3 regions of the Streptomyces sp. NPDC111520 genome follow, and region 1 is predicted to be linked to each of the others. Evidence: riboswitches for the same ligand, from Rfam matches in the RefSeq annotation. Region 1 holds a riboswitch; each other region holds the start of a gene.
What was found. Region 1 has a riboswitch for thiamine pyrophosphate ahead of ACZ7MY_RS15410 (thiamine ABC transporter substrate-binding protein). Riboswitches for the same ligand answer to the same signal wherever they lie in the genome.
Positions count from the first base shown of each region.

Region 2: linked by a shared signal. The riboswitch ahead of ACZ7MY_RS32150 (purine-cytosine permease family protein) and the one ahead of ACZ7MY_RS15410 (thiamine ABC transporter substrate-binding protein) in region 1 are both predicted to bind thiamine pyrophosphate.
Region 3: linked by a shared signal. The riboswitch ahead of thiO (glycine oxidase ThiO) and the one ahead of ACZ7MY_RS15410 (thiamine ABC transporter substrate-binding protein) in region 1 are both predicted to bind thiamine pyrophosphate.

Region 1 covers NZ_JBVKBW010000006.1:102,428-112,548, forward strand. The annotation lists gene ACZ7MY_RS15405 (ABC transporter permease) at 1-1,402, opposite strand, end outside; gene ACZ7MY_RS15410 (thiamine ABC transporter substrate-binding protein) at 1,471-2,559, opposite strand; TPP riboswitch at 2,551-2,655, opposite strand; gene rlmN (dual-specificity RNA methyltransferase RlmN) at 2,723-3,829, opposite strand; gene ACZ7MY_RS15420 (hypothetical protein) at 3,988-4,611, shown strand; gene ACZ7MY_RS15425 (alpha/beta fold hydrolase) at 4,689-5,690, opposite strand; gene ACZ7MY_RS15430 (helix-turn-helix domain-containing protein) at 5,824-6,420, shown strand; gene ACZ7MY_RS15435 (GNAT family N-acetyltransferase) at 6,457-6,990, opposite strand; gene ACZ7MY_RS15440 (APC family permease) at 7,115-8,581, opposite strand; gene ACZ7MY_RS15445 (hypothetical protein) at 8,924-9,751, shown strand; gene ACZ7MY_RS15450 (vanadium-dependent haloperoxidase) at 10,004-10,121, shown strand, end outside.
Region 2 covers NZ_JBVKBW010000016.1:166,163-176,283, forward strand. The annotation lists gene ACZ7MY_RS32115 (YciI family protein) at 143-490, shown strand; gene ACZ7MY_RS32120 (RNA polymerase sigma factor) at 487-1,779, shown strand; gene ACZ7MY_RS32125 (class I SAM-dependent methyltransferase) at 1,852-2,631, shown strand; gene ACZ7MY_RS32130 (GNAT family N-acetyltransferase) at 2,699-3,673, shown strand; gene ACZ7MY_RS32135 (hypothetical protein) at 4,007-4,243, opposite strand; gene ACZ7MY_RS32140 (phosphodiester glycosidase family protein) at 4,552-5,799, shown strand; gene ACZ7MY_RS32145 (C40 family peptidase) at 6,233-7,258, shown strand; TPP riboswitch at 7,498-7,590, shown strand; gene ACZ7MY_RS32150 (purine-cytosine permease family protein) at 7,581-8,987, shown strand; gene thiM (hydroxyethylthiazole kinase) at 9,098-9,907, shown strand; gene thiE (thiamine phosphate synthase) at 9,904-10,121, shown strand, end outside.
Region 3 covers NZ_JBVKBW010000019.1:30,918-41,038, reverse strand. The annotation lists gene ACZ7MY_RS34120 (hypothetical protein) at 1-741, opposite strand, end outside; gene metF (methylenetetrahydrofolate reductase [NAD(P)H]) at 798-1,715, opposite strand; gene thiE (thiamine phosphate synthase) at 1,851-2,549, opposite strand; gene ACZ7MY_RS34105 (Rv2175c family DNA-binding protein) at 2,621-2,986, opposite strand; gene ACZ7MY_RS34100 (NAD(P)/FAD-dependent oxidoreductase) at 3,107-4,267, opposite strand; TPP riboswitch at 4,395-4,508, shown strand; gene thiO (glycine oxidase ThiO) at 4,504-5,652, shown strand; gene thiS (sulfur carrier protein ThiS) at 5,649-5,867, shown strand; gene ACZ7MY_RS34085 (thiazole synthase) at 5,872-6,675, shown strand; gene pknB (Stk1 family PASTA domain-containing Ser/Thr kinase) at 6,863-8,752, shown strand; gene ACZ7MY_RS34075 (deoxyribonuclease IV) at 8,740-9,639, shown strand; gene ACZ7MY_RS34070 (DUF4396 domain-containing protein) at 9,729-10,121, shown strand, end outside.

The DNA of each region.
Region 1 (10,121 bases):
AGGCGAAGCCCGCCGCCACCAGCAGCGCCCGCCGCACCAGCGGCAGGTCGACCTCGCGCCAGACCCGCAGCGGGGAGGCACCGAGCACCGCCGCCGCCTCGCGCAGCCGGTCGTCCACGGCACGCAGCACGGGCAGCATGGTGCGCACCACGAAGGGCACCCCGACCAGCGCCTGGGCGAGCGGCACCAGGATCCACGAGGAGCGCAGGTCCAGCGGCGGTTCGTCGAGGGTGATGAGGAAGCCGAAGCCGACGGTCACCGCCGAGGTGCCGAGCGGCAGCATGAGCAGGGCGTCGAAGCCCCGTACGAGGCGCCCGGCCCGGCGGGTGAGGGCGGCCGCGGCGAGCCCGCCGACGACCAGGGCGATCGCGGTGGCGGCGGCCGCGTACTGGAGCGAGTTCCAGACCGCGGAGACCGGCGCGACCAGGAACGTCCCGCCGCTTCCGGCCACCGAACCCAGCGCGCGGTAGTAGCCGAGGCCGTAGCCGTCGGGTCCGTGCAGCGAACGCTCGGCGAGCACGCCCAGCGGCAGCAGGATCAGCAGCGCTGCCACCCCGAGCACGCCCGCCAGCAGCCCCCACTCGCCGGCGCCGCGCGGCCGCCGGGCGGTGCGGGCCGGGTCCACCAGGCGCAGCGCGCCCTCCCTGCGCCGTACCGTCCCTGCGTGCACGGCGAGGATCGCCGCGACGGCGGCGAACTGGACGACGGTCAGCACGGCGGCCGTCGGCAGGTCCAGCAACTGGGCGGTCTCGCGGTAGATCTCCACCTCCAGGGTGGAGAAGGTGGGGCCGCCGAGGATCTGGATGACGCCGAAGGAGGTGAAGGTGAAGAGGAAGACCATCAGCGCCGCCGCGGCGACGGCGGGGGCGAGCGCGGGCAGCGTCACCTTGCGCCAGGCCGTGAGGCGTCCCGCGCCGAGGACCCGCGCGGCCTCCTCCTGCCGGGGGTCGAGCTGAGCCCAGAGCCCGCCCACGGTCCGTACGACGACCGCGTAGTTGAAGAAGACGTGCGCGAGGAGGATCGCCCACACCGTGGTGTCCAGGCGCACCCCCCACAGTTCGTCGAGCAGCCCGCCGCGCCCGAGCAGCGCGAGGAAGGCCGAGCCGACGACCACCGTCGGCAGCACGAAGGGCACGGTCACCACCGCGCGCAGCAACTGCTTGCCGGGGAAGTCGAAGCGGGCGAAGACGTAGGCGCCGGGCAGCGCGATCGCCAGGGTGAGCGCGGTGGAGGCGGCCGCCTGCCAGCAGGTGAACCACAGCACGTGCAGGACGTCGGGCTCGCCCAGGACGTCCGCGAACCGGCCGAACCGCCACCGTCCGTCCTCGCGGAGCCCGCGGGCGACGATGGCCGCGACCGGGTAGCCGAAGAACAGCCCGAAGAACGCGACCGGCACGGCCATCAGGCCGACCCGTACGGCGAGCGGCCGCAGGGCCACCGTCCCCGCGCGCCGCCGCCCGGCGTCCTTCGTTACTTCAGCACGAGCGAGGACCACGACTTGACCCACTGCTCACGGTTCTCGGCGATCTTCTCCGGGGCGACGGTGGCCGGGTCGGCGACGACCGGCGCGTACTTGGTGAAGACCTCGGGCAGCTTCGCGTCGTCCCGCACGGGGTTGACGAACATGCTGAGCGGCATGTCCTCCTGGAAGGCGCGGCTCAGCAGGAAGTCGACGAGCGCCTTGCCGCCCTCGGGGTTCCCGGCGCCCTTGAGCAGGCCGGCGAACTCCACCTGCCGGAAGCAGGTACCGGTCGCGACACCGGTCGGCCCCTCCGCCGGCTGCGTCTTCAGCGCGAGCACCTCGGCGGGCGGGCTGGAGGCGTACGAGACGACCAGCGGCCGGTCGCCCTTGCCGCCGCCGGCGCCGGAGAAGGTGTCGTAGTAGGCCTGCTCCCAGCCGTCGACGACCTGCACGCCGTTCGCCTTGAGCTTCTTCCAGTACGCCTCCCAGCCCCCGTCCCCGTACTCGGCGGTGGTGGCGAGGAGGAAGGCGAGCCCCGGGGAGGAGGTGGCGGCGTTCTCGGTGACCAGCAGGTCCTTGTACGCGGGCTTGACGAGGTCGTCGAGGCTCTCCGGCACGGGGAGCTTGTGCTCGGTGAAGTACTTCCGGTCGTAGTTGACGCAGACGTCGCCGAAGTCGATCGGGGTGACGCGGTGCTTCGCGGCGTCCGGCTGGAGCGCGGCGGGCACCTTGTCGAGGTCCTTGGCCTCGTACGGCTCGAACAGGTCGTTGTCCAGGGCCCGGGACAGCAGGGTGTTGTCGACGCCGAAGAAGACGTCGCCCTGCGGGTTGCCCTTGGACAGCACGGCCTGGTTGAGCGCGGCGCCGGCGTCGCCGCCGCGCAGCACCTTGACGGTGTAGCCGGTCTGCGCCGTGAACGCCTTCAGCACCTCCTTCGACGCGGCGAAGGAGTCGTGACTGACCAGGGTGACGGTCTTGGAGGCGGCGGCGCCCTTGTCCTTGGCGGTGTCGCCGTCGCCGCCGCAGGCGGCGAGCGCGCTCGCGCCGAGCGCGACGGCCAGTGCGGTGCCGGCCACACGCCGACGGGTGGTGCTCATGTGGTGACTCCCTACGCCGGTATGACCCGGATCAGGTCCGAGGGTCTGCGGCCGTGCCGCACTCTCAGCGCTCTCCGCGCTCCCCTGTCGGATGTTCTTTTGTGTGATCTGCGTGACGTCGCGGCAAACGGCCGCAAACGACCGTCACCATAGCAAGCGCAGGTCAGCGCTCGGAAGCCGCCAGCTGACCGCAGGCGCCGTCGATCTCCTGCCCCCGGGTGTCCCGGACGGTGACCGGCACGCCGTGCGCCTCCAGGGCCGCCACGAAGGCCCGCTCGTCCTCGGGACGGGAGGCCGTCCACTTCGAGCCGGGGGTCGGGTTGAGCGGGATCAGGTTGACGTGGACGCGGCGACCCTTGAGCAGCCGGCCCAGCAGGTCCGCCCGCCACGCCTGGTCGTTGATGTCCCTGATCAGCGCGTACTCGATGGAGATCCGGCGCCCGGACACGTCCGCGTAGTGCCACGCGGCGTCCAGCACCTCGCGCACCTTCCAGCGGGTGTTCACCGGCACCAGGGTGTCGCGCAGCTCGTCGTCGGGCGCGTGCAGCGACACCGCGAGCCGGCACTTGAAGCCCTCGTCGGCGAAGCGCAGCATGGCCGGGACCAGGCCCACCGTCGACACGGTGATGCCCCGCTGGGACAGCCCCAGCCCGTCCGGCTCCGGATCGGTCAGCCGGCGGATGGCGCCGACGACGCGCTTGTAGTTCGCGAGCGGCTCGCCCATGCCCATGAAGACGATGTTCGACAGCCGCGCGGGGCCGCCCGGGATCTCCCCGTCGCGCAGCGAGCGCATGCCCGCCACGATCTGGTGCACGATCTCCCCGGTCGACAGGTTCCGGTCCAGGCCGGCCTGGCCGGTGGCGCAGAACGGGCAGTTCATGCCGCAGCCGGCCTGCGAGCTGATGCACATGGTCACCCGGTCCGGGTAGCGCATCAGGACCGACTCGACCAGCGTCCCGTCGAACAGCCGCCACAGCGTCTTGCGCGTGGTGTCGTTGTCGGTGCTGCTGTGCCGCACCACGGACATCAGCTCCGGCAGGAGCCCCTCCGCCAGCTTCCCCCGCGCCCCCGCCGGGATGTCCGTCCAGGCGGCGGGGTCATCGGCGTACCGCGCGAAGTAGTGCTGCGACAGCTGCTTGGCGCGGAACGGCTTCTCCCCCAGCTCCGCGACCGCCTCCCGGCGCTCCTCGGGCGAGAGGTCGGCAAGGTGCCGCGGCGGCTTCTTGGCTCCGCGCGGCGCGACGAATGTGAGTTCTCCGGGTGCAGGCATGGTTCAACCAGTGTCGCAGATCGTTCGGGGCCGCCCAGGTCAGATGGGTGAGGCTCCCGTCACCCTCGGGCGTCCCCTGCCGACGTCGGGGGTGTGGCCCGGCCGGCACGGCGGAAATCGCGTCGCACTCCTCACCCCGGCGCAGAACAATTCCCACCATGGGGACGGACATACACGGGTTCATAGAGTGCCGCTGGGATCGCTGGCTGGACGAGGACGACCGCAGCTGGCACGGGGCCGTCGACCTCGCGCATCTCTACAACGGGCGCTGCTACGCCGCCTTCGGGTCCCTGTTCGGCGTCCGCGACACCACCTCCTTCCGCCCACTCGCCGATCATCGCGGCCTGCCTCGCGACGTGTCGCGCGAGGCTCTCGCCGACTTCGAGTCCTGGGGCTCGGGCGCGTCCGGTGCGTCCTGGATCACCTGGGCGGAGCTCGCGGCGGCGGATTGGGAGGAGGTCGCCGACAAGGTCGACGACTGCGTTCACGAGTACCGCCGGAGCCCCGAGGGGTCCTGGGAGCTGCACGGCCGGAACTCCGGCCTCACCCGGTTCGCCGAGCTCGCCGGCCTCACCGACCCCCACGCTCTGTACCGCGCGGGCAGCACCTTCGCCGAGGGCACCGAGTGGCCGGACGGCGACCGCCTCTTCCGCATCGGACGCCTCCGCCGCAAGGATGCCGTACCGGACAGCGACTGGGCCGCCGTCTGGTCGGTGATGCGCACACTGGCGACCCTGCACGGCGACGAGGGCGTCCGTCTGGTCGTCTGGTTCGACGGCTGACGCCGGCAGCGGCAGGGCGGAGGACTCATGACCCGCTGACTGTCTCCGGGGCGCCGCGAACGGGATGAGGTCGCGAACTATCGCAGGGGAACCGGCTGAGGCGGGGCCGCGAGCCAGGTGGTCAGCAAGTCGTTGACCTCCTGGGGACGTTCCTGCTGGAGCCAGTGGCCGCAGCCGTCCAGGAGGTGGGAGCCCACCAGTCCGGGCAGGGTCGTCGGGTGGGCGGCGATCGCGTCGGACATCCAGGTGGTGGTGGCGTCCAGGCTGCCGCCGACGAACAGGGACGGCTGGGTCAGAGGGGAGCCGTTGAACTCGGCGAGGTCCTCCCAGTCGCGGTCCATGTTCCGGTAGCGGTTGAGCGCTCCCGTCAGGCCCGTGCGCTCGAACTCCCCGGCGTAGTGGTCGAGATCGGCCTCAGTGAGCCAGGAGGGGAGCCCACCGGCGGGGAAGCGCTCGCGCAGTGTCCCGCCGCGGGTGACGAAGTACGGAGTGGGCTGCCCCTGGGCCGGCATGGTGTCGGCGGACAGGGCGGCGTAGAACCCCGCGAGCCAGCCCCGGACGTCCGGCTCGATCTCGGCCTCGGCGCGGCCCGGCTGTTGGAAGTAGGAGACGTAGAACTCCTCGTCCCCGCCCATCCGCGCGAAGATCTCGCTGGGGCGCGGGCCGCCGGGCGGGGTGTAGGGGACGCTGAGCAGCCCCACCGCACGGAAGACCTCGGGGTGCAGGAGGGCGGAGGCGGCGGCGATGTTCGAGCCCCAGTCGTGCCCGACGACCACCGCCGTCTCCTCGCCCAGGGCGTGTACCAGGCGGACGTTGTCCTCCACCAGGGCACGCATGCGGTACTCGCCGGTCTCCGAGGGCTTGGAGGAACGGCCGTAGCCGCGCACGTCCGGTGCCACCGCCCGGTATCCCGCCGCCGCCAGTGCCGGGAGCTGGTGACGCCAGGAGTACCAGGACTCGGGGAAGCCGTGGACGAGCAGGACCAGCGGTCCGCTGCCCTGCTCAACCAGGTGCAGCCGTCCGGCGGGCGCGTCGATGGTGCGGTGGGACAGGTCGCCGGACGGTGTGGGCTGGTGCATGGCTTCTCCTCGGATTTCCCGGTGGCCGCGGTACCCGTCGATCATGCGATGTCGGCGGACGGGGATGCGAGAAACGTTGACAGAATGGCAAAATGGCAGGCCGGAGAGGTGAGCGAAAGAGAGGCGGAGGGGAATGCCGGACGAGGTCGCCGCGGCCCTGGCCGCGATGGGGCCGCGCCTGCGGAGCGAGCGCGAGAAGCGCGGGGAAACGCTCACCCAGGTCAGCCGGGCGACCGGCATCGCCGCGAGCACGCTGTCACGCGTCGAGAACGGCCTTCGCAAACCCAATCTGGAACTGCTGCTGCGCCTGGCGAAGGCGTACGACGTCTCCCTGGACGCGCTGGCCGGCACCGCCCCCGCGTCGACGCGGAAGCCGTCCGGCACGGCACACCGGCGTGCGGCCGACGACAAGGCCGTCCTGCCGCTGACCCACTACGTCGGAGGGCTGCACGCGCACAAGCACGTCCTGCCGGCCGTCGACGAGCGGCCCCCGCGGCCGCGCCAGGCGTCGCACGAAGGCTTCGAATGGCTGTGCGTGCTGTCCGGACGGCTGTGGCTGGCACTCGGCGACAACGACCTCGTCCTGACCGCCGGAGACGTCGCCGAGTTCGACACCCGCACGCCCCATGCCGTCGTCAACGCCGACCTCGGCAGACCGGTCGAATATCTGATCATGTACGGCCCCCAGGGCGAACGTCTGCACACCCGCGTCCAGTTCACCCCCAAGTGAGACGCAGGGAACGGCGAACGGCCGGGGCCCGCCGCGTCAGCTGACGCCGCGGGTACGGCCGGGCTTCACCAGTCGCGCTTCGATGAGCCCGGTCCCGCCCTCGTCGGCGGCGCGAGTCGTGCCGTCGCACCCGAAGCCGGCCCGTTCGTAGAACCGCAGCGCCGAAGCGTTCGGAACGTACGCGTACACGCACAGCGGGCCGTGGCCGCGCCGCTCAAGGTCGGTCACCGCGTGGCCGAAGAGCCGGTGGCCCAGGCCGGTGCCGATGCGAGCGGGTTCGAGGTACAGGCCGTAGACCTCGGCGGCGCGGGGGCCGAGGTCCGGTTCCTGGGACCGATCGGCCGGGCCGGTCCGGCAGAAGCCGGTCACGCTGCCGCCCTCCTGCACGACCCACAGCCGGTGCTCGGCGGGGAGTTCGGCAAGGTACTCGGCCCAGTCCGCTGCGTCGCTCACCGGGTCGAGCCCGTCGAGGTATTCCTTGCTCATGAACCCGGCGTACGCCGCGCGCCACGCACGGACCTTCAGGGCGCCGATGGCCGGTGCGTCCTCGGGGACTGCGGTGCGGATCACAGGCCGAGTCTAGGAGCGCCTCGGCGACCCGCGCCCGGCGTTTTGCGTGGGTGACGGCACCGGCTGCGAGCTGACCAGTCGTTCCCACGCCCGTGCCGTGACCGGCGGACGCGTTCGCGGCGGCTCAGTGCTTGAAGACGTCCACCCCGCCGGGCTCCGCCTCCAAGGACCGGCGGTCGAAGATCAGCATGCCGAGGAAGAACAGCCCGCCCACGACGAGCAGCCCCACCACGATCACCAGGGGGACCAGCGCCTCCTCCGGTGTCACCAGGGCGATGAGCGCGACGACCGTCCACACCAGGGCGGCGAGGGAGACGGGCAGTTCGAGGCGTCCGAGGTCGAAGGCGCCCTTGCGGCGGCCCAGGCGCTTGCGGACCGCGAGGTAGAGGACGATCGTCGCGCCGTAGATGAGGGCCGGGAGGATCGTCGACGCCGTGATGAGCTCCAGCAGCGCGGCGCCCGGGAGCGCCACCATCAGGACGACGCCCATGGCGAAGATCAGCACGGTGGCCGGGATCGGGGTCCGCGTGTGCGGGTTGACCCGGCGCATCAGCCGGTGCGCGGGGAAGCGCCCGTCGCGCGACATGGCGAAGATGATCCGCGAGCACGCGACCATCACCACCATCCCCGCCCCGAAGAAGGCGAAGGTGATCGCGACCAGCAGGGTCCGTTCCATGACCGGACCGAGCTGGTCCCGCATGATCGTGGCGACCGGGGAGCCGTCGCGGCTGATCCGGGGAACGTCCTCGATGGCGACGGTGAGCGTGATCAGGAAGAGCATGCCCAGCAGTCCCGCGGCCACGACCGAGCCGACGATCGCCCGGGGGACGCTGCGGTAGGGGTCCTTGGCCTCCTCCGCGAGGTTCGCGGCGGAGTCGAAGCCGACGAGCGTGGCCAGACCCATGATCATCGCGATCATGAGCCCGCCGCCGACGGCGAAGTAGTGCGGGGCGTCCTCGGTGACGCCGCGTGAGGTGAGGTTGCCGACGGCGCCGTTCCCGGTGACCGCCGCCGCGATGACGAGCGCGACCGCCATCACCACGACGAGCGCGAGTTCCAGGCCGACGGCCGCGGTGTTGATCAGGCTGACGAGGCGGGTCGATGCCACGGCGAGCACGGCCTGGACGAGCAGCACCACGAGCGTGATGACGCGCGCCGTGTCCTCGTCCGGCCTCATACCGGCGAGCGGCATGAAGGCCTGGCTCGCGAGGGCGTTGTCGATCGCGACCACGGCGATCGCGAGGTAGCAGAACGTCAGCCAGCCGAACCCCCAGCCCACCTTCGGGTCGGCCAGCCGCGAGGCCCACTGGTACGAGGAGCCGCTGAGGGCGATGCGCCCCGCGAGCTGCGCGACCACGAGGGCCACCAGGGACTGCCCGACCGCGACGAGGATCCAGAGCCAGATGCCCACGGGGCCCGCGTTCTGCAGCACGTCGTCGTAGGTCGAGAAGATGCCGACGGCCACGGAGATGAACGCGAACGAGATCGCGAAGACCTGGAAGGAGCCGAGCGTCCGTTTCAGCTCCTGCTGGTATCCCCCCTCCTCGACGGACCTCTCGCCGGCCGCCTCGCCCGCCGGGGCTTCCGCCACGTCGGTCACCTCGTCCCCGCTCAGGACCCGCTCCGGGCCTCATCCGTTTTCCACATGTATGTCATGAATGTTGTCCGGCCTGCATTTTGAGGCCCCCTCGGCTGCCGGCACTCCGCGAACGTTGGCCAGCGCTGCACGGCTCACGGAGGGTCAGGGTCTGTCGAGGCACGGGGCGTCGATCGGGTGAGCGCGGCCCGGTGGGAGGGAACGGGCTGCGCCACTGGGATGACCTTGGCGCCGGACGCCGGTGGGCGCGGGTACGGATCCCGCCGACAGGGGCCCGAGCCGTGCCGGAAGGCCCTCCGGTTCGGTGCCGGCCAGAGATCGACGAGGAGTGTCTCCATGCGTCCTGCAGACAGGACCCCGCCGCCCTGCGGGCGGTCCCTTCGACGGTTCGGACGGCTCGCCGGCGCGGTGGTGCCGGCGGCCCTGATCGCCACCGTGATATCCGCGGCCTCCCTGACGACGGCTCAGGCCGCCGACTCGGACGGCGCCCCCGCGCCCGCGGCATCGGCGTCCGGCCTCCCCTGGCCCGACCCGTACAACGACCCGTACGACGACCCGTACTACCCGTACCCCGGCGACGGCGTCGATTCCGATCCCGGACTCGGGCTCGGCCCCGGGCTGGGCCTCGGGCCCCTCCTCGGCTCCGGTCCGCTCCTCGGTTCCGGCCCTCTCCTCGACCCCGGTCGCGGGCCCCTTCTCGGTCCCGGAACCAGCCCCATCGTCGACAGCGGTGCCGGTCCCGTCATCGACCCCGCCGCCCCGCTCCTCGGCCCCGGCCGCGGGCCCTTCGTGGCCCCCTTCCCCGGCCCCGGCAGGCTCTCGGGATGCGACATCGACTCGGCCGGCGTGGCCAACGCGACCACCCGCGACTTCTCCGTCGCCGTCGTCCGCGGCCGTACGTTCGTCGGGCAGCGCGACACCGTCCCGGTGGGCGGCACCTACACCTGGCAGGATCTCAGCGGACTCCCCGGATACCCCGTCACCGGCGTGTGCGGCGCGAGCGTGAGCACCACCTCGACCGCGGAACTGTCGGTCAAGGTCGTCACCTTCCGCGGCGACGTGGCGGAGAACCGCTGCACCACCACCGGTGCCCTCCCGGTCTGCGGTGCGTGGAACCCGCTGCAGGGGCCCCTGCAGCCGCCGCCCCCGATCTCCTTCCCCTGACCGGCCCGCGTCGACGGCCCGTCGCAGTGGGCGCCCGCCGGACGGTGGGCACCGCGGTGGCCGGTCGTACGAGGGGCGGTCGTCCTCCAGTGGGTCCCGCCGGTGAGGCGGAGGGCGGGAACCGGTCGCGCACCTGAGGAACCGGGCGGACATCCCGCCCGGCCATGGGTAGGAACGACGTCGATGTGGCCCGAACCGGGCGGGGATCCCCTCCGGTCCGGCTCGGGCCCGGCGTCGACGAGGAGTCTCTCCATGAGTCCTGCAGACAGGGCCGCCCCCTCCTCCGGGCGGCCCGCACAGTGGTACCGGTGGCTCACCCGCGTGATCGTTCCCGTGGCCCTCGCCGCCACCGCCGTATCGGCCGCCGCCT
Region 2 (10,121 bases), on a different contig from region 1:
AGGGGCGGGGCTGTCCGGGTCGGACCTTCGCCGGAACCGGCTCGGGGCGTCGGAGGAGGATTCGCGTACGGTGCTGTCGAATCAGCGCCGCCCGTCCGACGTAGAGGCGTACCGAGCGGACACACGACCAAGGAGACCCCTCGTGGCGCAATACGCGATCCTCATCTTCGACGACCCCGCGGCCGGCGACTACACCCCCGAGCAGCAGGCGGCGAGCAAGCGGCACGCCGACGACCTCGTCGACTCCGGTGCCATGATCACGGCGTACGCCCTGCAGTCCGCCGACACCGCCACCTCGCTGCGCGGCGACGTCGTCACCGACGGCCCCTTCATCGACTCCAAGGAAGTCGTCGCCGGCTTCCTTGTGATCGAGGCTCCCGACCTCGACGCCGCCCTGGAACTGGCGCGCCGCAACCCGGCGGTCCGGTGGGGTCGCGGCGGTGTCGAGGTGCGGCCCGTCGCCGGCGGCATCGCGCCCGTCGCCCGATGACGCCTGCGACGACCGCAGGACGAACGGTCGCCGACGCGCACCGGAGCGAGTGGGCCCTCGTGCTCGCCGCGACGGTGCGCGTCGCCCGCGACCTGGACCTGGCCGAGGAATGCGTGCAGGAGGCGTACGCCGCGGCGCTGTCGGTCTGGGAACGCGACGGGATCCCGGGCAATCCCGCGGCCTGGCTCACCACGGCGGCCAAGCGGCGGGCGATGGACGCGATCCGCCGCGAGCGGACGTTCCGCTCGAAGCTGCCCCTGCTGGTCGAACCCGAAGAGGCCGTCGACGAACTCGCCCTGGACGAGCTCGGCCGACCCGATGGGAGCGACACCCCGGACCTGGAGGACGCCGTACCCGACGAACGGCTGCGCCTCATCTTCACCTGCTGCCATCCCGCCCTCGCCCAGGAGGCGCAACTCGCGCTCACGCTCCGGTTGGTGTGCGGTCTGCCGACACCGGACGTCGCCCGGGCACTGCTGGTGTCGGAACGGACGATGGCCGCGCGGATCACCCGGGCGAAGAAGAAGATCTCCGTCGCCCGCATTCCCTACCGGGTGCCACGGCCGGCGGAGTTGCCCGACCGGCTCACGGCCGTGCTCGGCGTGCTCCACCTGCTGTTCACCAGCGGACACACGGCCCCCTCGGGCCCGACGCTCATGCGCACCGACCTGGCCGATCACGCGCTGCACCTGGCCCGCACCCTGCGGAACCTCATGCCCGACGAGCCCGAGGTCCGCGGGCTGCTGGCACTGCTCCTGGTCACCGACGCCCGACGCGCCACCCGGACCGGCGCCGACGGCCGGCTGTTGCGCCTCGCCGAGCAGGACCGCTCGCTGTGGGACCGTACCGCGCTGGCCGAGGCACACGAGCTGATCGTGACCGGGCTGCGCGGTGGCCGCGCGGGACGCTACCTCGTGCAGGCGGCGATCGCCTCGCTGTACGCCGAAGCCCCGGCGTACGAGGAGACGGACTGGCCGCAGATCGTCGCGCTCTACGACAGGCTGCTGTCGCTCTGGCCCTCACCGGTCGTCGCACTGAACCGGACCGTGCCGGTGTCGATGGCCCACGGACCGGCGGTGGCGCTGGCCCAGGTCGAGGCGCTGGAGCAGGAGGGCCGGCTCGCGCGCTACCCGTACATGCCCGCCGTGAAGGCGGACCTGCTGCGGCGCCTGGGCCGTTCGGGCGAAGCGGCGGCCGCGTACCGGCAGGCCCTGGAACTGACCGGCAACGAGGCCGAGCGCATGTTCCTCACCGCGCGCCTCGCCGAACTGGAGAGCGGTCCCGCGTGAGATGACGGGGGACCGGCCGCGGATCCGGGCCCGGCCAGGAACCGCACCGATATGGGCGACGTCCCTCGCACCGTGACTTCTGACGAGCAGCAAGGGCACGAGAGCCACCCCGGGCGCACCGGCGTGACCGTCGACCCGCCCAAGGTCAACGACTACACCAGCTTCGCCGAGGCGTACTCCGGCGAGAACGAGACCAACCTCATCAACGCCCACTACGAGCGCCCCGCGATGCTGGCCCTCGCCGGGGACGTCACCGGGCGGCGGATCCTCGACGCCGGATGCGGCGCCGGGCCCCTGTCCGCGGCGCTGCGCGACCGGGGCGCCGTCGTGAGCGGCTTCGACGTGAGCGAGGGGATGTTGGAGCTGGCACGGCGCCGGCTCGGTGCGGGGGCGGACCTCCGGCTGGCCGACCTCGGGAGCCCGCTCCCGTACGCCGACGACACGTTCGACGACGTCGTCGCGTCCCTGGTGCTGCACTACCTGGAGGACTGGGGGCCCGCCCTGGCCGAGTTGCGGCGCGTGCTCAAGCCCGGCGGCCGGCTGATCGCGTCCGTCGACCATCCCTTCGTCATCGCCACCATGCACCGCGAGGCCGGCCGGGGGGACGAGCACCACTACCTCGACACGACCAACTGGACCGACGAGTGGACCTTCGGGGACCGGACCGCCCTGATGAGCCTCTGGCACCGGCCGCTCCACGCGATGACCGACGCCTTCACCGCGGCGGGCTTCCGCATCGCGGCCATCAGCGAGCCGGACCCCGACCTCGCCGCCCGCGAACTCTTCCCCGAAGCCCTCGCGGCCAAGCCGCGGTTCCTGTGCTTCCTGTTCTTCGTCCTGCAAGCGGAGTAGTCGTTGCGCGGGCGGCGGTGACGGAAACCGGGATGACACCGTGATCCGGTGTGCCTAGGGTCGGGCCGTGACCCTTGACCTCGCGCGTCTCACCCGCCGTCCGATCGCCCCGGCGGACGCCGCCGCCCTGGCCGAACTCCTCAACGCGATCGAGGCGGTCGACACCTTCGGTGAGTACTACTCCGAGGAGGACGCCGCCGACCAGATCAACGCCCCGCTGCTGGACCTCGGCCGTGGCACGGTCGGCGTCTTCGACGGCGACGCCATGGTCGGTTACTCCTCCGCCGCGCACAGGCCGCTCGCGGAAGGGGTGCACCGGGTGATGGTCAGCGGAGGCGTGCACCCGGACCGCCGGCGCCGCGGGCTCGGCGCGGAGCTGCTGTCCGCGGGGATCGCGAGCGCGAAGTCGCTGCACGCGATCCACCACCCCGGCCTGCCACTCGCCGTCGACGTCCAGAACAACGCGCGCAACGACGGCGCGCTCGCCTGCTACCGGGCCGCCGGCATGACGCCCGTGCGCTGGTACGCGCACCTGCGGCATCCGCTCGGCGCCGCCGTCGTCGACGTGTCGACGCCGGAAGGCCTCGTCTTCGAGGGCCATTCCGCCGACAACGACGCCGAGTTCCTCGCCATCAGGAACGAGGCCTTCCTCGACCGCTGGGGCGGGTCCGCGGCGTCGGAGGAGCAGTGGCGCGCGTCGCTCGGCTGGCCGGCCTTCCGTCCCGGCCTCAGCTTCCTGCTGCGCGACGCGGACAGCGGCACCGCTGCCGGCATGCTGCTGACCTTCTCGTGGGACGCGGACACCGAGGCGACCGGCGTCCGCGACGCCCACGTCATGACCCTCGCGACCCGCCGTGCGTACCGCAAGCGGGGCGTCGCGAGTGCACTCATCCACCACGCGCTGCGCTCCGCACAGGCGGACGGTTTCGACCGGGCGAGCATCGAAGTGGACTCCGACAGCCCGACCGGCGGAAACAGTCTGTACGAACGGGCCGGATTCACCGCCGCCCGCACCGAGGTCCGCTACGGCCTCAACGCGTGAACGGTAGGCGGTCAACTCGACGGTAGGAGTGCTCCGTCGCCCTGCGAGGTTGGCAAACGGCGGAGGCGAGCGAGACTGCGGGCGAGTCCGAGTCGGCGCGCCCGGTCAGCGCGCTGCTCGTAGCGGATGCGGCCGCGCTTGCCTTGATGGAGACCTCCAACCCTGCGACGAGCCAGGGCGGCTGGGCATCCGCCCGACCGCCGGTCAGCGCCGCCCCCGGCGCCGCAATGGCATTGACCGCACCTGGACCGCCCTTCGGCTGATCCGTGCTGCCCGTCCGGACGGCGGGTCGATCGACGTCGCTGGCCAACGCTTGTCAGCGGCGGCTTGAGGTCATCGCCTCAACCACACGAACTGCTCGTCTGGTTCGTCCCGCCGCTCCAGCACGCCCGCGGCGACCAGCTGAAGAAGCACCTCATGGAGAGCGTTCCCCAACGGGTTGTCCGTCCAGAACACCCACTTGGCCTGCGTGAACGTCACAGACTCCGCAAAGATCCCCAACGAGCGGCCCACCACGAAGGCAGCACCGTCCCCATCGGTCCATTCAGCCAGGCCCTCGGACAGTTCCACAAGTCGATCTTGCCATCCAGGCGCAGGGCGTGGGGCTGCTCCGTGGCGCCGTTGTTTTCCGGGCCTATGGCCCGAGTTCAACGGCACACGACCTGAACCGACCTCCCCGCGGCGGTTCGTGGGGGTCGAGGCGGAGAACGAAGTGCCCGAAAACCGTTCGGCGTCCCCCTGCCGGGCGGGACGACCGCCCCCGGTCCGCCAGGATTCGTCGACCTGTCAGGAAACTGCCACCAGCCCTTCCCCCGGGCCCTTTCTGATGGCTGCGGCCAGTACTCGTGCGTCATGCACGCAAGACGACAGGACATCAGATGACGAGACAGATCGGTCGGGTCCGCGCGGCAGCCGTGTCCGCGGCGGCGGTGATGACGACGACGATGATGATGCTCGGCGCGGGGGCCGGCCAGGCCGACGCCGTCGGGCGGGTGCGGGTGGCGGACGGCGTGACGGTCGCGCCCGGCATCACCTACCAGTCCTTCTCGGTGACCGCGTCGCACGGCACGGTCACCGGCCACGTGGTCACCGCCGACCTGCGCGACCGGCACGTCTCGGTGGGCCTGCTCTCACCGGGGAAGGTCGCGGCCCGCGCCAAGCTCTCGCAGCTCGTCGCGGCACAGGGCGCGGTGGCCGGCGTCAACGCCGACTTCTTCAACATCGACGAGACGCAGCACCCCGGCGTCCAGGCGACCGGTTCCGCGGTCGGGCCGGCGGTCTCGGACGGCGTGGCCCTGAAGGCGGCCGTGCCGAACGGCCAGCGCTTCGGCCCCGGTCTGCCGACCGGCACGTCGACCCGCGACGTCATCGGCGTGGGCTACGACCACAAGGCGCGGCTGGACGAGCTCACCCTCGACGGCACGGTCCGGGCCCGCAAGGGCAAGCGGTTCGACCTCGAGGGGCTGAACCAGTACGCCGTCGCGGAGGGTGGCATCGGGGCCTTCGACTCCCGGTGGGGCGAAGTGTCGCGGCAGCGCGCCGTGTGCGGCACCGACACCCTGCGCGCGGGCGCGTGCACCACGGACGCCTACGAGGTGACCGTGCGGGACGGCCGAGTGGTCTCGGGCTCCGACACCATCGGCGCCGGCGCCATCGAACCCGGCACGGTGGTCCTGGTCGGCCGTGAGGCCGGGGCCGCGGAGCTGCGTACGCTCCAGGTGGGCGAACGCGTCCGTGTCTCGGAGAAGTTGAGGAGCGCGAGCGGCAAGCGCCTGGAGTTCGCCGTCGGCGGCTACCCCGTCCTGCGTGACGGCGCGCCCCTGCCGGGCCTGGACGCCAAGGCCGTGGCGACCAGGACCGGGGCCGCGATCGGCGACGGCGGCCGGCTGCTGCACCTGCTCGTGCTGGACGGAAGCGCCGAGGCGGGCGCCGGCCTGACGGTCGCCGAACTTGCGGGCGTCTTCCAGGCCGTGGGCGCCGAGGACGGGGTCAACCTGGACGGCGGCGGCTCCTCCACCCTGGTGACCCGCGACGCCGTGTCCGGTGCGCCGGTCGTCCGGAACCACCCCACCGGCGGCGCCGAGCGCCCGGTCCCCGAAGGCATCGGGCTCTTCTCCCGCGCCTGACCCGGCCGCACCCGGGCGGCGGCCCCGCCGCCCGGGTGCGCGGGCCCGGCGGCGGCCCGGGAAAGGCATCCCCAATTCATGCCGCGCCGAATACGGGGAATTCGCCACTGGGTATCGGGATATGCGGCACGGGCGCCAAGCGGATTCGGCTGAAACCCGCCGGGATATGAGGCAACTTATCGAGGTGTGACCTGCGCCACACGGCGCGGAAGTGCTGGGACGGGTAAAGAAACGGTGCGCGGACTGCCTTTTCCCGTCAGGGGTTTGATTCACGCGCACGGTGATGATTAAGGTCATTCACCGAACCTCCGCCCGGTCGATCATCCATTCCGGATGGCTGCGGGGGTTCCGCCGATCCGAGATGCCGTGCGGGTGACGGGAACGCAGTTCCCGGCGCGCGGCAGGCGGCTGGAGGAAGAAGGAGCTCGCGCCAGTGGCGTCCCACCGTCGTCCGAAGCAGGCCGGCCGCACACGTGTCACCGTGCTCACCGCGACCGCCGCCGCAGCCGTCGCCCTGTCCGCGCAGGCGGCCCAGGCCGCTCCCGCCAAGCCGTCCGTCAAGAGCGTCAAGGCCAAGGTGGACGGCCTCTACGACCAGGCCGAGCAGGCGACCGAGAAGTTCAACGGCGCCAAGGAGAAGCAGGAGAGGCTCCAGAAGCAGGTGGAGGACGTCCAGGACGAGGTGGCCCGCCGGCAGGCCGAGCTGAACGACCTCCGGGACGACCTGGGCACCCTGGCCAGCGCCCAGTACCGCAGCGGCGGCATCGACCCGTCGCTCCAGCTCTTCCTCTCCTCCGACCCGGACACCTACCTCGACAAGGCGTCCGCCCTCGACCAGCTGAGCACCAAGCAGGCCGAGGCGCTCCGCCAGATCGCGGAGAAGAAGCGCACCCTCGACCAGCAGAAGGCGGAGGCCGCGAGCAAGCTCAACGAGCTCGACGAGACCCGCACCGAACTGGGCAGGAAGAAGAAGGAAGTCCAGGCGAAGCTGGCCGAGGCGCGGCAGCTCCTCAACTCGCTGACCGCCGCCCAGCGTGCCTCCCTGGCCGCCGCCGACGGTCGCGCCGACCGCTCCAACGAGCGCGTGGACCTCGGCAACGACACGCCCGCCTCCTCGCTGGCCGCCGCCGCCCTCGCCGCGGCGAAGACCAAAATCGGCTCGCCGTACGTCTTCGGCGCGTCCGGTCCGGGCTCCTTCGACTGCTCCGGTCTCACCTCCTGGGCCTACGCCCAGGCCGGAACCTACATACCGCGGCCCTCCCAGGGGCAGGCCAACGCCGGTACGCGGCTGTCGATGAGCCAGCTGATGCCCGGCGACCTCGTGCTCTTCTACGGCGACCTGCACCACGTCGGCCTCTACGCGGGCAACGGCATGGTCCTGCACGCGCCGCGCACCGGCACGTTCGTGCGGTACGAGTCCATCAACAACATGCCGTTCCAGTTCGGCGTCCGCATCTGACCTGCGGACCGGACCGCAACAGGCCCGTCCGAGCCGGGTGCTGACGTCCCGTCAAAGGATCCGCCCGGCCGAGCGGGGCGCGCCGGGTGGTCGTTCCCGCTCGGTGCCGGCCGCCACGCCACGACATCCCCCGCACGCACGCCCCCCGATCCACGGCGCCGTCGGCCCCCGACGCACCGGTGAAGGCCGAGGTGGGGGTCGTCCCCGCGGGCCGGCGCCGTCGGGTTACCCTGTCCCTCGTACCGGACACGGGGTGCCCCACCGGGGCTGAGATCACACCCGTCGAACCTGAACCAGTTCGTACTGGCGGAGGGATGTCTCCATGCCATTGGCGCATGTTCCCGGCGGTCTGCCCGCAGACGGCCGGCACACCGTCTTCGACGGCCGCATGCCGGCCGCCGCGGGCGATCTCCGGATCGAAGCACACGGCATACAGCCGGTTCCCGAGAGCAACCGCTACGGAGGGCCGGGGCGCCTGTTCACCGTGTGGTTCGCCCCCAACCTGACCATGACCGGCGTGTTCACCGGCACCATCGGCATCGCCCTGGGCCTGGACTTCGCCACCGCGCTCGCGGCCGTGGTGCTCGGCACCGTGATCGGCGCCGTGCCCACCGCCTACCTGGGCACCTGGGGGAGCCGGACCGGCGCCGGGCAGCTCCCGCTGGCCCGGCTCGCCTTCGGCCGGGCCGTCGCGGTGCCCGGCGTCCTGCAGTGGCTGTCGTCGGTCGCCTGGGACGCGCTCATCGGGCTCTTCGGCGGTGACGCGCTGGCCCGGCTGTGCGGTCTGCCCTTCTGGGTCGGGGTCCTGGTGATGATGGTCGCGCAGGGTGCCCTCGGGGTCCTGGGCTACGAGGCCATCCACCGGCTGCAGATCGTCATGACCTTCGTGCTCGCCGCGGCCTTCGCGCTGATCGCCTGGAAGCTGCTCGACGGCGTCGACCCCGCCGCCACCGGCTCGGCCCACGGCGCCGACCGGGGCGGCGCGTTCGTCCTGACCAGCACCATCGCGTTGAGCCTGACCCTGTCCTGGGCCCCGTACGCCAGCGACTTCAGCCGCTACCTGCCGCGGAACACCTCCCGCTCGCGCATGTTCTGGTTCACCCTGGCGGGCCTGGTGGTGTCCTTCGTGGCCGTCCAGGCGCTCGGACTGTGGGGCGCGTCCGTCCTGACCGACCAGACCGCCGCAGGCGTGGCCGAGCTGCTGGGCGGCGGGCCGCTCGGGGCGTTCGGACTGCTCGCCGTCGCCCTGGCCGCGCTGTGCAGCAACGCCATGAACGACTACAGCGGATCCCTGGCCCTGCAGACGGTCGGTGTGCGCGTGCCGCGCCCGGCGGCGGCCGCCTTCGCCGCCGTGCTGGGCTTCCCCCTGGTGCTGTGGATGCACGCCGCCGACACCACCGCCCGCTTCCAGAACGTGCTGCTGTTCGTCGGCTACTGGATCCCCGGCTTCGTGGCCATCGTCGTCGTCGACTGGTTCGCCCGGGCCCGGGCACGCGGGGGCGCCGAGATCGACCTCGCCGCCGAGACCGGCCGGCCGCAGCCCGGCTGGCCCGCCGGGGTCGCTTTCGTGGCCGCCTTCGCCGCCGCCGTTCCGTTCATGGACACCACCCTGTACGTCGGCCCGGTGGCGGAGGCCCTGCACGGCGCCGACCTCTCGTACTACGTGGCGTTCCTCGTGGCCCTCGCGGTGTACACCCCGCTGCGTCTGCGCCATCGCCCGCGGCCCTGAGCCGCCGCGCCCGCGCCCCGGTCCGTCCGCGCCCCGGTCCGTGCCCCGGCCGTACGGCACCGGCCGCGGGCGACCGCACACACCGTCCGTCACCCGAGGAGCGAACCCGCATGTCCCCGACCCCCGCCGACCACGCCGCCTTCGCCGCGCAGGCGCTCTCGCGCGTGCGGGACCACTCCCCGCTGGTGCAGTGCCTGACCAACTCGGTGGTGACGGGGTTCACCGCCAACGTCCTGCTGGCGCTGGGCGCGGCACCGGCCATGGTCGACATCCCGGGGGAGGCCGGACCGTTCGCCGGGGTCGCCTCGGGGGTCCTGGTCAACCTCGGCACCCCGCACGCCGAGCAGCGCTCCGCCATGGTCGAGGCCGCGCGGGCCGCCACCGCGGCCGGTACTCCCTGGGTGCTCGACCCCGTGGCGGTCGGCGCGCTCCCGGTGCGCACCGCGCTGGCGCGCGAGCTCCTGGAACTGCGGCCGGCGGTCGTACGGGGCAACGCCTCCGAGATCATCGCGCTGGCGGGAGCGGGCGGCGGCGGACGCGGGGTGGACTCCTCCGACGGTGTCGAGGCGGCCGGGGAAGCGGCACGGGACCTGGCCGGCGCGACCGGCGGCGTGGTGGCCGTCTCCGGACCCGTGGACCTCGTCACCGACGGGACGCGGGTGGCGCGTGTCGCCAACGGTGACGCGCTGCTCACCCGGGTGACGGGCGGGGGCTGCGCGCTGGGTGCCGTGATGGCCGCCTACGCGGCGGTGGACGACGACCGGTTCGCCTCGACGGTGGCGGCCGTCGCCGCGTACACGGTCGCCGCGGAACTCGCCGCGAATAAGGCCGCGGGGCCCGGCAGTTTCGCCGTGGAGTTCCTGGACGCGCTCGCCGCGTTGCGGGAGTCCGACGTCGCCGGGCGGGCGGCGGTGTCGTGACGGTGACACCGGTCGACCTGTCGGTCTACCTGGTCACGGACGCGGCCCAGTGCCGGGCCCGGGGCCGCGGTGTGGCCGAGACCGTCGCTCGGGCGGTGGCGGGCGGCGTCACCGCGGTGCAGATCCGCGACAAGCACGCCGACGGCGGTGACTTCCTGCGCACGGTCATGGAGGTGGCGGCGGTCCTCCCGCGGCGCGTGGCGCTGATCGTCAA
Region 3 (10,121 bases), on a different contig from region 1:
CTGCTGCTGCTCCCAGCCACCGGTCTGCTGCTGCTGTCCGTACGCGTCGTACGAGGCGGCGGCGGGCTGCTGCTGCTGTTGCTGTTGCTGCTGGCCGCCGTTCCAGTCGCCGTAGCCGGTGGTGGCCTCGTAGTTCTGGTAACCGGTGCCCGCACCGGCGCCGGCGTAGGGGTCCTGGGCGTAGTTCGGCTGCCCGTTGTACATCGGGTACTCGCCGCTGTCCTCGTGCAGGGGCATCGGCTGGTAGACCTGCGTGGAGTCCATCCCGGGGGGCGCCGCGGCGGCCGGGCCGGCGGCGGCGTAGCTGTCGTAGGACTGCCCCACGCCCGCGGCCGCGGGGGCCTCTTCGGGAACGGGCTCCTCGTACGGCGACGACAGGCCTTCGGCCGGCGCCTCGTCGCGCTGCGCGCCCCGGCCGCGGCGGCCGCCGGCACGGCGCGGCAGCGGCGGCGCCTCCTCGTCGTCCTCGCCGTCGGCGCCCTCCTTGGGCGACCGCAGCGCCCATCCCTCCACGAAGCCGCGGCGGTAGGAGAGCGTGACGAAGGTCTGGCCGGCCCCGAAGGCGAGCGCGCCCACCACGATGACGAGGACCGAGGGCAGGTAGACGCCCAGGACGACCCCGAGGAACCCCGTGAAGGCCAGCAGCCGCCACCTCAGCCGCGCCTTGTACTGCAGGAGTACTTCACCGAGCAGCCACAGCGCGACCACCCCGAAGGCGATGTAGAGCACTGTGTAGGCCATGAGCGCACTTCCTCACCGTTCACCGTCGTCGGCCCACAGGGGCGGCTGGTCCGCCCTCACGACCTCTGGTGCAGTCCCAGATTCTCGTAGATTTCCAACGACGCCGTGGAGTGATTAAGGGTAATGAAGTGCAGCCCCGGGATGTCCTCGGCCATCAGCCGCCGGCACATCTCCGTCGCGTACTCGACCCCGATCGCCCGCACCGCGGCCGGATCGTCCTTGACCGCGAGGATACGGTCCGCGAGCTCCTGCGGGAAAGGCGCGTTGCCGAGCTGGGCGAAGCGCTCGATCTGCCGCACGTTCGTGACCGGCATGATCTCGGGGATGATCGGGGTCTCGCAGCCCGCCTTCCCGACCCGGTCACGCAGGCGCAGGTAGTCCTCGGCGTTGAAGAACATCTGGGTGATGGCGTAGTCGGCGCCCGCCCGGCACTTCTCGACGAAGTGACGCGTATCACTTTCCCAGTCGGTCGAGCGCGGGTGCATCTCCGTGAAGGCGGCGACACCCACGCAGAAGTCGCCCGACTCCTTGATGAGCCGCACCAGTTCGTAGGCGTGGTCGACGCCCTCCGGGTGCCGGAGCCACTCCCCCATGGGGTCGCCGGGCGGGTCGCCGCGCAGCGCGAGCATGTTGCGGATGCCCGCGTCCGCGTACTGGCCGATGACGTTGCGCAGCTCGGCGATGGAGTGGTTGACCGCGGTCAGGTGGGCCACCGGCGTCAGCGTGGTGTCGGACGCGATGCGCTCGGTCGCCCGGACCGTGCCCTCGCGGGACTGACCGCCCGCCCCGTAGGTGACGGAGACGAACGTCGGCCCCACCGCCTCGATGCGGCGGATGGCGTTCCACAGGGTCCGCTCGCCCTTCTCGGTCCTCGGCGCCATGAACTCGAAGGAGTACGAGCGCTCGCCGGAGGCCAGCAGCTCACGAATGGTGACCGCGTGATCGGTCCTGGTGGAGGCGGTTCCGAGGGCCATGCGCCTCAGGCTAACGGCGCGGGCAGGACCGTCCCAACAGGCGACGCCCAAATGTTCACCCCTTGGACATCGGGCGCTCGGGGCACGAGACGGCCCCGTGGCCCCCGGTCCCGGCCGAACGGCCTGAGCCGCAGGTCAGTCCTGGTACGAGCGCACCCGCTTGGCCAGCTCGGCCGCCGCGGCGCCCGGGTCGGCCGCCTCGGTCACGGCCCGTACGACCACGATCCGGCGGGCCCCGGCGTCGAGCACCTGCTCCACGTTGGACAGGTCGATCCCGCCGATCGCGAACCACGGCCGGTCCGTGCCCAGGCCCGCCGCGTAGCGGACCAGGCCGAGGCCGGGGGCGGGCCGGCCGGGCTTGGTCGGGGTGGGCCACACCGGCCCGGTGCAGAAGTAGTCCGCACCGGGCTCCACGGCGGCCGCGGCCGCCTCGGCCTCGGAGTGGCAGGACCGCCCCACGACCACGTCGTCGCCGAGGATCGCGCGGGCGGCCGGCACGGGCAGGTCGCCCTGGCCCAGGTGCAGGACGTCCGCCCCGGCGGCGTGCGCCACGTCGGCCCGGTCGTTCACCGCGAGCAGCCTGCCGTGCCGTCCGCACTCCTCCGAGAGGACCGCGAGGTACTCCAGCTCCTCGCGGGCCTCCAGGCCCTTGTCGCGCAGCTGGATGACGTCCACGCCGGAGGCCAGCACGGCGTCCGCGAACTCCGCGAACTCCGCCAGGCCTCCGTGGCGCTTGCGCGCGTCGGTGCAGAGGTAGACCCGGGCGTCGGCGAGCTGCGCCCTGGCGCCGGCGCCCGTGCTGGTGCTCGTGCTCCTGCTCGTACGCGTGCTCATGCGGACGGGTCCCCCTCGGATGGCTGCGGCAGTGGCTGTGGGTGTGGCGGTGGCGGTGGCGGGTCGTGCGGTCAGACGGCGAGCGCCTGGGCGCGGCGCTTCACTTCGGTGCCGCGGTTCTCGCGCAGCGCCTGGACGGGAGTGCCGGGCAGGCTATCGTCCGGGGTGAACAGCCACTCCAGGGCCTCCGCGTCGCTGAACCCGTCGTCCTTGAGGACGGTGAGGGTGCCTGCGAGGCCCTTGACGATCTTCTCGTCGCCGATGAAGTCGGCGGGGATCATCAGCACCCGGTTGTCCCCGCGGCGCACGGCGATGAGCTGGCCTTCCTTGATGAACTGGCGGACCCGGGTCACCTCGACGCCGAGGCGTTCGGCGACGTCGGGGACGTACAGCCAGGAGGGGACGAGGGAGTCAATCTTTGCGTCGATCTCGGTCACAGGACAAGCGTGCCATCCCGGACCGACACCATGGAACCGCTCACGCCACTCGTTGCTCCGTCCTGACGGGTCCGCTACGCCCCGCCGACGCCGTCGGCCGCAGCCGGCGGCCCCCCGGGGTCAGACCACCGCGGCCCGGAGCTGGACCGCCGGGTCGGCCGCCAGGGCCTCGTCGAGGTGCGCGCCGCGGGCGATGAGCTTGCGGGCCTGCGCCAGGTCGCGGGGCCGCCCGACGGCGAACAGCGCGACCAGCTGTCCCTCGCGCAGCCACAGCACCGACCAGGCGGGGCCGTCCGGGTCGCCGCGCAGCAGTACGGGGTCGGAGTCGACGTGGTGCCCGGCGTACTGCACGAAGCGCCCGAACTGCTCCGACCAGAAATAGGGGACGGGGTCGTACGGCTCGTCACCGCCCAGGATGTTCGCGGCGGCCGTGCGGGGCCCCTGCACCGCGTTGTCCCAGTGGTGGATCAGCAGCCGCTCCCCGTACCGCGCCGACGGGAAGGAGGCGCAGTCACCGACGGCGTACACGTCCGGCACCGAGGTGCGCAGCCGGTCGTCGGCGAGGACCGAGCGGTCCGGCCCCAGGTCGACGCCGGAGCCGGCCAGCCAGCCGGTCGCGGGCCGGGCGCCGATCCCGACGACGACGGCCTCGGCGGCGAGCACGCTGCCGTCGGCGAGCCGTACGCTTCCGGGCTCGACGGCCGAGACGACCGCGCCGGTGCGCAGCTCGACGCCCTCCTCCGCGTACCAGCCGCGCATCCGCTCGGCGATGTCGGCGGGCAGCACCCCGGCGAGCGGCCGGTCGGCGGCCTCGACGACGGTCACCTCGCACCCGGCGTGGCGTGCGGCGGTGGCGAACTCGGCGCCGATCCAGCCCGCACCGACCACCACGACCCGGTGCCGGTTCTCCAGCACCGGGCGCAGCGCAGTGGCGTCGTCCAGGGTGCGCAGCATGTACACGCCCGGCGTGCCCTCGCTGCCGGGGAGCATGACGGGCTCGGCGCCGCTGGCGAGGACGAGCTTGTCGTACGCGACCGGGCCCGCGTCGGTGAGGACCTGCCGCTCGTCGGGACGCAGGCCGCTCGCGTGCCGCCCGAGCAGCAGTTCGACGCCGATGCCGGCGAAGTCGACGTCCAGGGCCGGGCCCTCCTCGGCGCCGAAGAGCACGCCCTTGGACAGCGGCGGCCGGTCGTAGGGGGCGTGCGGCTCCGCGCCGATCAGCGTGATGGTCCCGCCCCACCCCTGTTCGCGCAGGGACACGGCGGTCTGCACTCCGGCCATCCCGGCCCCGACGACGACGGCGCGCTGCTCGCTGCTGCTGGTCACGCGATCACCGTAACGCCGCGAGGGCGCCGCCCGCCGGTACCGGCGCCCTACTCGCCGCCGACGGCGCGTACTAAGGTGGGCCGGGAGAACTCGCGGGAGCCCGGCGCACCGGGCTGAGAGGGCGGCTGGAGCGGCCGCCGACCGTAAGAACCTGATCCGGGTCATGCCGGCGAAGGGAGGAGCGGGACATCATGCACCGTCATGACGTCGTCGTGGTCGGCGGCGGGATCATCGGACTGGTCACCGCGTGGCGGGCCCGTCAGCGCGGCCTGCGCACGGCGGTCGCGGACCCCGAACCGGGCGGCGGGGCCGCCCAGGTGGCCGCGGGGATGCTGGCCCCGGTCACCGAGGTGCAGTACGGGGAGCAGACGCTGCTGGAGCTCAACCTCGCCGCGGCGCGCCGCTATCCGTCCTTCGTGGCCGAGCTGGAGGAGACCACGGGGCTCGACCTCGGGTACCGCACGTGCGGCACCCTCGCCGTCGCCCTCGACGCCGACGACCGCGCGCAGCTGCGCGAACTCCACGCCTTCCAGCAGTCCTTGGGCCTCACCTCGGAGTGGCTGGGCGGTCGTGAGTGCCGCCGCCTGGAGCCCATGCTCGCCCCCGCCGTGCACGGCGGGCTGCGGGTCGACGGCGACCACCAGGTCGACCCGCGGCGGCTGGCCGCGGCGCTGGTGCGCGCCTGCGAGCTGTCCGGGGTGGAGTTCCACCGGTCGCGGGTGGCGCGGGTGGAGGTCACCGGCGACCGTGCGCACGGGGTCGTCCTGGAGGACGGCACACGGGTCGCCGCGGGGCAGGTGGTGCTGGCCGCCGGGAGCCTCAGCGGCCGCGTCGAGGGGCTGCCCGCGCGGGTGCTGCCGCCCGTACGGCCGGTGAAGGGGCAGGTCCTGCGGCTGCGCGTACCGCCGGCGTACGCGCCGTTCCTGTCGCGGACGGTACGGGCCGTGGTGCGCGGCGGCCACGTCTACCTGGTGCCGCGCGAGAACGGCGAGCTGGTCGTCGGCGCCACCAGCGAGGAGATGGGCTGGGACACCACGGTCACCGCCGGCGGGGTGTACGAACTGCTCCGCGACGCGCACGAGTTGCTGCCCGGCATCACCGAACTCCCGCTGACCGGGACGCAGGCGGGGCTGCGCCCCGGCACGCCCGACAACGCCCCGCTGCTCGGCCGCGGCGCGCTGGACGGGCTGGTGCTCGCCACCGGCCACCACCGCAACGGCGTGCTGCTGACCCCGCTGACCGGCGACGTGATGGCCGAGGTCCTCACCGGCTCGGAGGTCCCCGCGCAGGCCCGGCCCTTCTCCCCCGACCGTTTCGCCCTCCAGGAGCAGCACGCATGACCGCGCCCGTCCTTCTGTCCGTCTCCGTCAACGGCGAGGCGCGCGAGGTCGCCGAGGGCGTCACCCTCGGCGGCCTCGTCGCGACCCTGACCGCGGCCCCGTCCGGGGTGGCGGCCGCGCTCAACGAGACCGTCGTCCCCCGCGCGCAGTGGCCGGCGACCCCGCTCCGCGACGGTGACCGCGTCGAGGTCCTCACCGCAGTCCAGGGAGGCTGAACCCATGGCCGACGACCCGCTGACCATCGGCGGCACCACCTTCGACTCCCGGCTGATCATGGGCACGGGCGGTGCGCCCAGCCTGGAGGTCATGGAGCAGGCGCTGCTCGCCTCCGGCACCGAGCTGACCACCGTCGCCATGCGGCGGCTCGACCCCACGGTCAAGGGCTCCGTGCTGTCCGTGCTCGCCCGGCACGGCATCCGCGTGCTGCCGAACACCGCCGGGTGCTACACGGCGGGCGAGGCGGTGCTCACCGCCCGCCTGGCACGGGAGGCACTGGGCACGGACTGGGTGAAGCTGGAGGTGATCGCCGACGAGCGCACCCTGCTGCCGGACCCGGTGGAGCTGCTGGACGCGGCGGAGACCCTCGTGGACGACGGCTTCACCGTGCTGCCCTACACCAACGACGACCCGGTGCTCGCCCGGAGGCTGGAGGACGTGGGCTGCGCGGCGATCATGCCGCTGGGCTCGCCCATCGGGTCGGGTCTCGGCATCCGCAACCCGCACAACTTCGAGTTGATCGTCGAGCGGGCGACCGTGCCGGTCGTCCTGGACGCGGGGGCCGGGACGGCCTCGGACGCGGCCCTGGCGATGGAGCTCGGGTGCGCGGCCGTCATGCTGGCCTCCGCCGTCACCCGGGCGAGGGAACCGGTGCTCATGGCGGAGGCCATGCGGCACGCCGTCGAGGCGGGACGGCTGGCGTACCGGGCGGGGCGCATCCCCCGCCGTCACCACGCGACCGCGTCCTCCCCGGGTGTGGGACTCGCCACGTTCGACCCGGAACGTCCCGCCTTCGGCGCCTCCTGACCGGCGGCCCCGCACACGGCCGCGACCTGCGCGGAACCCGCGCCGGGCCCCGCGGAAGGGGCGCCGCGGCCGGCTTCGGCCCCGGCGCCGACCCGGGTCACGGGGCGGTTGCGGTACCGCACGGGTGGGGTACAACCTGGGCGCGTTAGCCCAGAAGGGTCATGTCGGCACCGTAAACTCCACCTTCGTGGACAGGACGCTTCATGACCCGCTGATCGGGCAGACGCTCGACGGCCGCTACCGGGTGGAGTCCCGGATCGCGGTCGGCGGCATGGCGACGGTGTACCGGGCGCTGGACACGCGCCTGGACCGGCTGCTGGCCCTGAAGGTCATGCACCCCGCCCTCTCCGCCGAGCCCGGCTTCGTGGAGCGCTTCATCCGCGAGGCCAAGACCGTCGCCCGCCTCGACCACCCCAACGTGGTGCAGGTCTACGACCAGGGTGCCGACGGCACCTACGTCTACCTGGCGATGGAGTACATCGCCGGCTGCACCCTGCGCGACGTGCTGCGCGACCGCGGCGCGCTGCCGCCGCGGGCCGCCCTCGACATCCTGGAGCCCGTACTGGCCGCGCTCGGCGCTGCGCACCGGGCGGGGCTGGTGCACCGCGACATGAAGCCGGAGAACGTCCTCATCGGGGACGACGGACGCGTCAAGGTGGCGGACTTCGGCCTGGTCAGGATCGCGGGCACGCACACCAACACCTCCACCAGCGGTGTCCTGGGCACGGTCTCCTACATGGCGCCGGAGCAGGTCGAGAGCTTCACGACCGACGAGCGCACCGATGTGTACGCCTGCGGGGTGCTGCTCTACGAGATGCTCACCGGCGGCAAGCCGCACCGCGGCGAGACACCGGTGCAGGTGATCTACCAGCTCGTCAACGAGGACGTGCCCGCCCCGTCGGCCCTCTCCCCGGGGCTGCCCCCGCAGCTGGACGCGCTGGTGGCCGAGGCGACCGCGCGCGTCGCCGCCCGCCGCCCGGCCGACGCCGCGGAGCTGCTGCGGCGGCTGCACGCGGTACGCCAGGCCATGACGCCCGAGCAACTGGACCTGGTGCCGCCCGCCGCACGCACCCCCGCGCCGGTGCCCGGCGCCGTGCCCGCAGGTTCCGAGGAGCCGACGGCGATGGTGCACCGCACCGCGCGCCTGGAGCTGTCCCCCGAGCCGACCCGGCGGCAGCCCCGGGCGGCCGTACGGTCCCGTAGGCGTCCCGGGGTGATCGCGGTCGTGGCGACCCTGCTGCTGATCCTGGGGGTCGGGGCGGGCGTCTGGTACATCAACGACGGCCAGTTCACCAGGACCCCGGCCGTCCTCGGGCTGCCGCAGGCGCAGGCGGAGCGCCAGTTGCGCGACGCCGGGCTGCGGGTCGAGGTCGTCGAGGCGTTCGACCCGACGATGACCAAGGGCAAGGTGGCGGCCACCGACCCGGGCACCGGCGAGCGCATCCGTGACAACGGCACGGTGACGATCACCGTGTCCAAGGGTCCGGAGCGGGTGAAGGTGCCCGGCGTCGTCGGCGAGGAACTGGCCGAGGCCAAGCGGCGGCTGAAGGCGGCGGGCCTGAGCCCGGGGACCGTGTCCCGGGAGTTCAGCGACGAGGTGCCGCAGGGCCGGGTGATCTCGACCGACCCCGGCTCGGGCGCCAGCCGGCGGCCGGACTCGGCCGTGTCGCTGGTGGTGAGCAAGGGTGCGCCGGTCGACGCCCCCGACCTGGTCGGACAGCCGCTGGAGGACGCCCGCCGGCAGCTGGAGGACGCCGGGCTGCGGGTGAAGGTGGACCCCCGGCAGGTCTTCTCCGACCAGGCGGACGAGGGCGCGGTCGCCGGGCAGTCGCCCGGCGCGAACACCCGCCTGGCGGCCGGGGACACGGTCACCCTCACGGTCTCCAAGGGCCAGGAGATGGTCGAGGTGCCGGACGTGGAAGGCTTGGCCGTCGACGAGGCGAAGGAGAAACTGGAGGCCGCGGGCTTCGACGTCCGCGTGATCCAGTTCTTCTTCACCGGTCAGGTCAACAACCAGTCGCCGGCCGGCGGCACCGACGCTCCGAAGGGCAGCACGATCACACTGTGGGTGCGATAGCCACGTCCGAGGGCGCCGCCGCGCGCCGCAACCCCGTCGGCGGTCATGTGGCGGTGGCCGGCGGCCTGGCCCGCACCGGGCTGGCGGAGGCCGCACGGATGGGCGCCGAGACCGTGCAGGTCTTCGTCGCCAACCCCCGTGGGTGGGCGACCCCGCCCGGCAGTCCGCGGCAGGACGAGGAGTTCCGCGAGCGCTGCGCGGCGCAGGGCGTCCCCGCCTACGTCCACGCGCCGTACCTGATCAACTTCGGCTCCCACACCGGGGCGACGGTCGACCACTCGGTCGACTCCCTGCGCCACTCGCTGCGCCGCGGGCGGGAGATCGGCGCGCTGGGCACGGTCGTCCACACCGGGTCGGCGACCGGTGGACGCTCCCGCGCCGTGGCGCTGGCGCAGGTACGGGAACGGATGCTGCCCCTGCTGGAGGAGCTGACGCACGAGGACGACCCGTGGCTGCTGCTGGAGCCGACCGCGGGGCAGGGCTCCTCGCTCTGCTCGCTGGTGGAGGACCTCGGTCCGTACTTCGACGCGCTGGACCGCCACCCGCGGCTGGGCGTCTGCCTGGACACCTGCCACGTGTTCGCGGCCGGGCACGACCTCGCGGCCGCCGGCGGGGTCAAGGCCACGCTGGACGAACTCGTGGCGACGGTCGGCGAGGGGCGGCTGCGGCTGATCCACGCCAACGACTCCAAGGACGTCACCGGCGCCCACAAGGACCGCCACGAGAACATCGGCGCGGGTCACATCGGCGCGGCGGCCTTCGGGGAGCTGTTCCGGCACCCCGCCACGGAGGGCGTGCCGCTGATCGTGGAGACGCCGAACGGCGGCCCCGGGGGCACCGGGATGGCCACGGACGTGGCCGTCCTGAAGTCACTGCGCCCGGCCTGAGCGCACGCCCGGGAATACCCCGGGGGGGTATAGCGTTGGAAGGCGACGCACCGCACGACGACACCGCACTCACCCCTGGGGGACGCAGGATGCAGCACGTCGAGCACTCGCACCACGAACACCATGAACACCACGAACAAACCGGCGCCGCCCACCCCACCGGCGCCCACCCCACCGGCGCCCACCCCACCGGCCCGGCCTCCTGGGGCACCGCCGTCCAGGCCACACTGCACTGCCTCACCGGCTGTGCGATCGGCGAGGTCCTCGGCATGGCGATCGGCACGGCCCTCGGCTGGCACAACGTCCCGACGATGGTCCTGGCGATCGTGCTGGCCTTCGTCTTCGGCTACGCGCTCACCATGCGCGGCGTGCTGCGCGCCGGCCTGGACCTGCGCGGCGCGGTACGGGTGGCGCTCGCCGCCGACACCGTCTCGATCGTCTTCATGGAGATCGCGGACAACGGCACGATCCTTCTGTTCCCG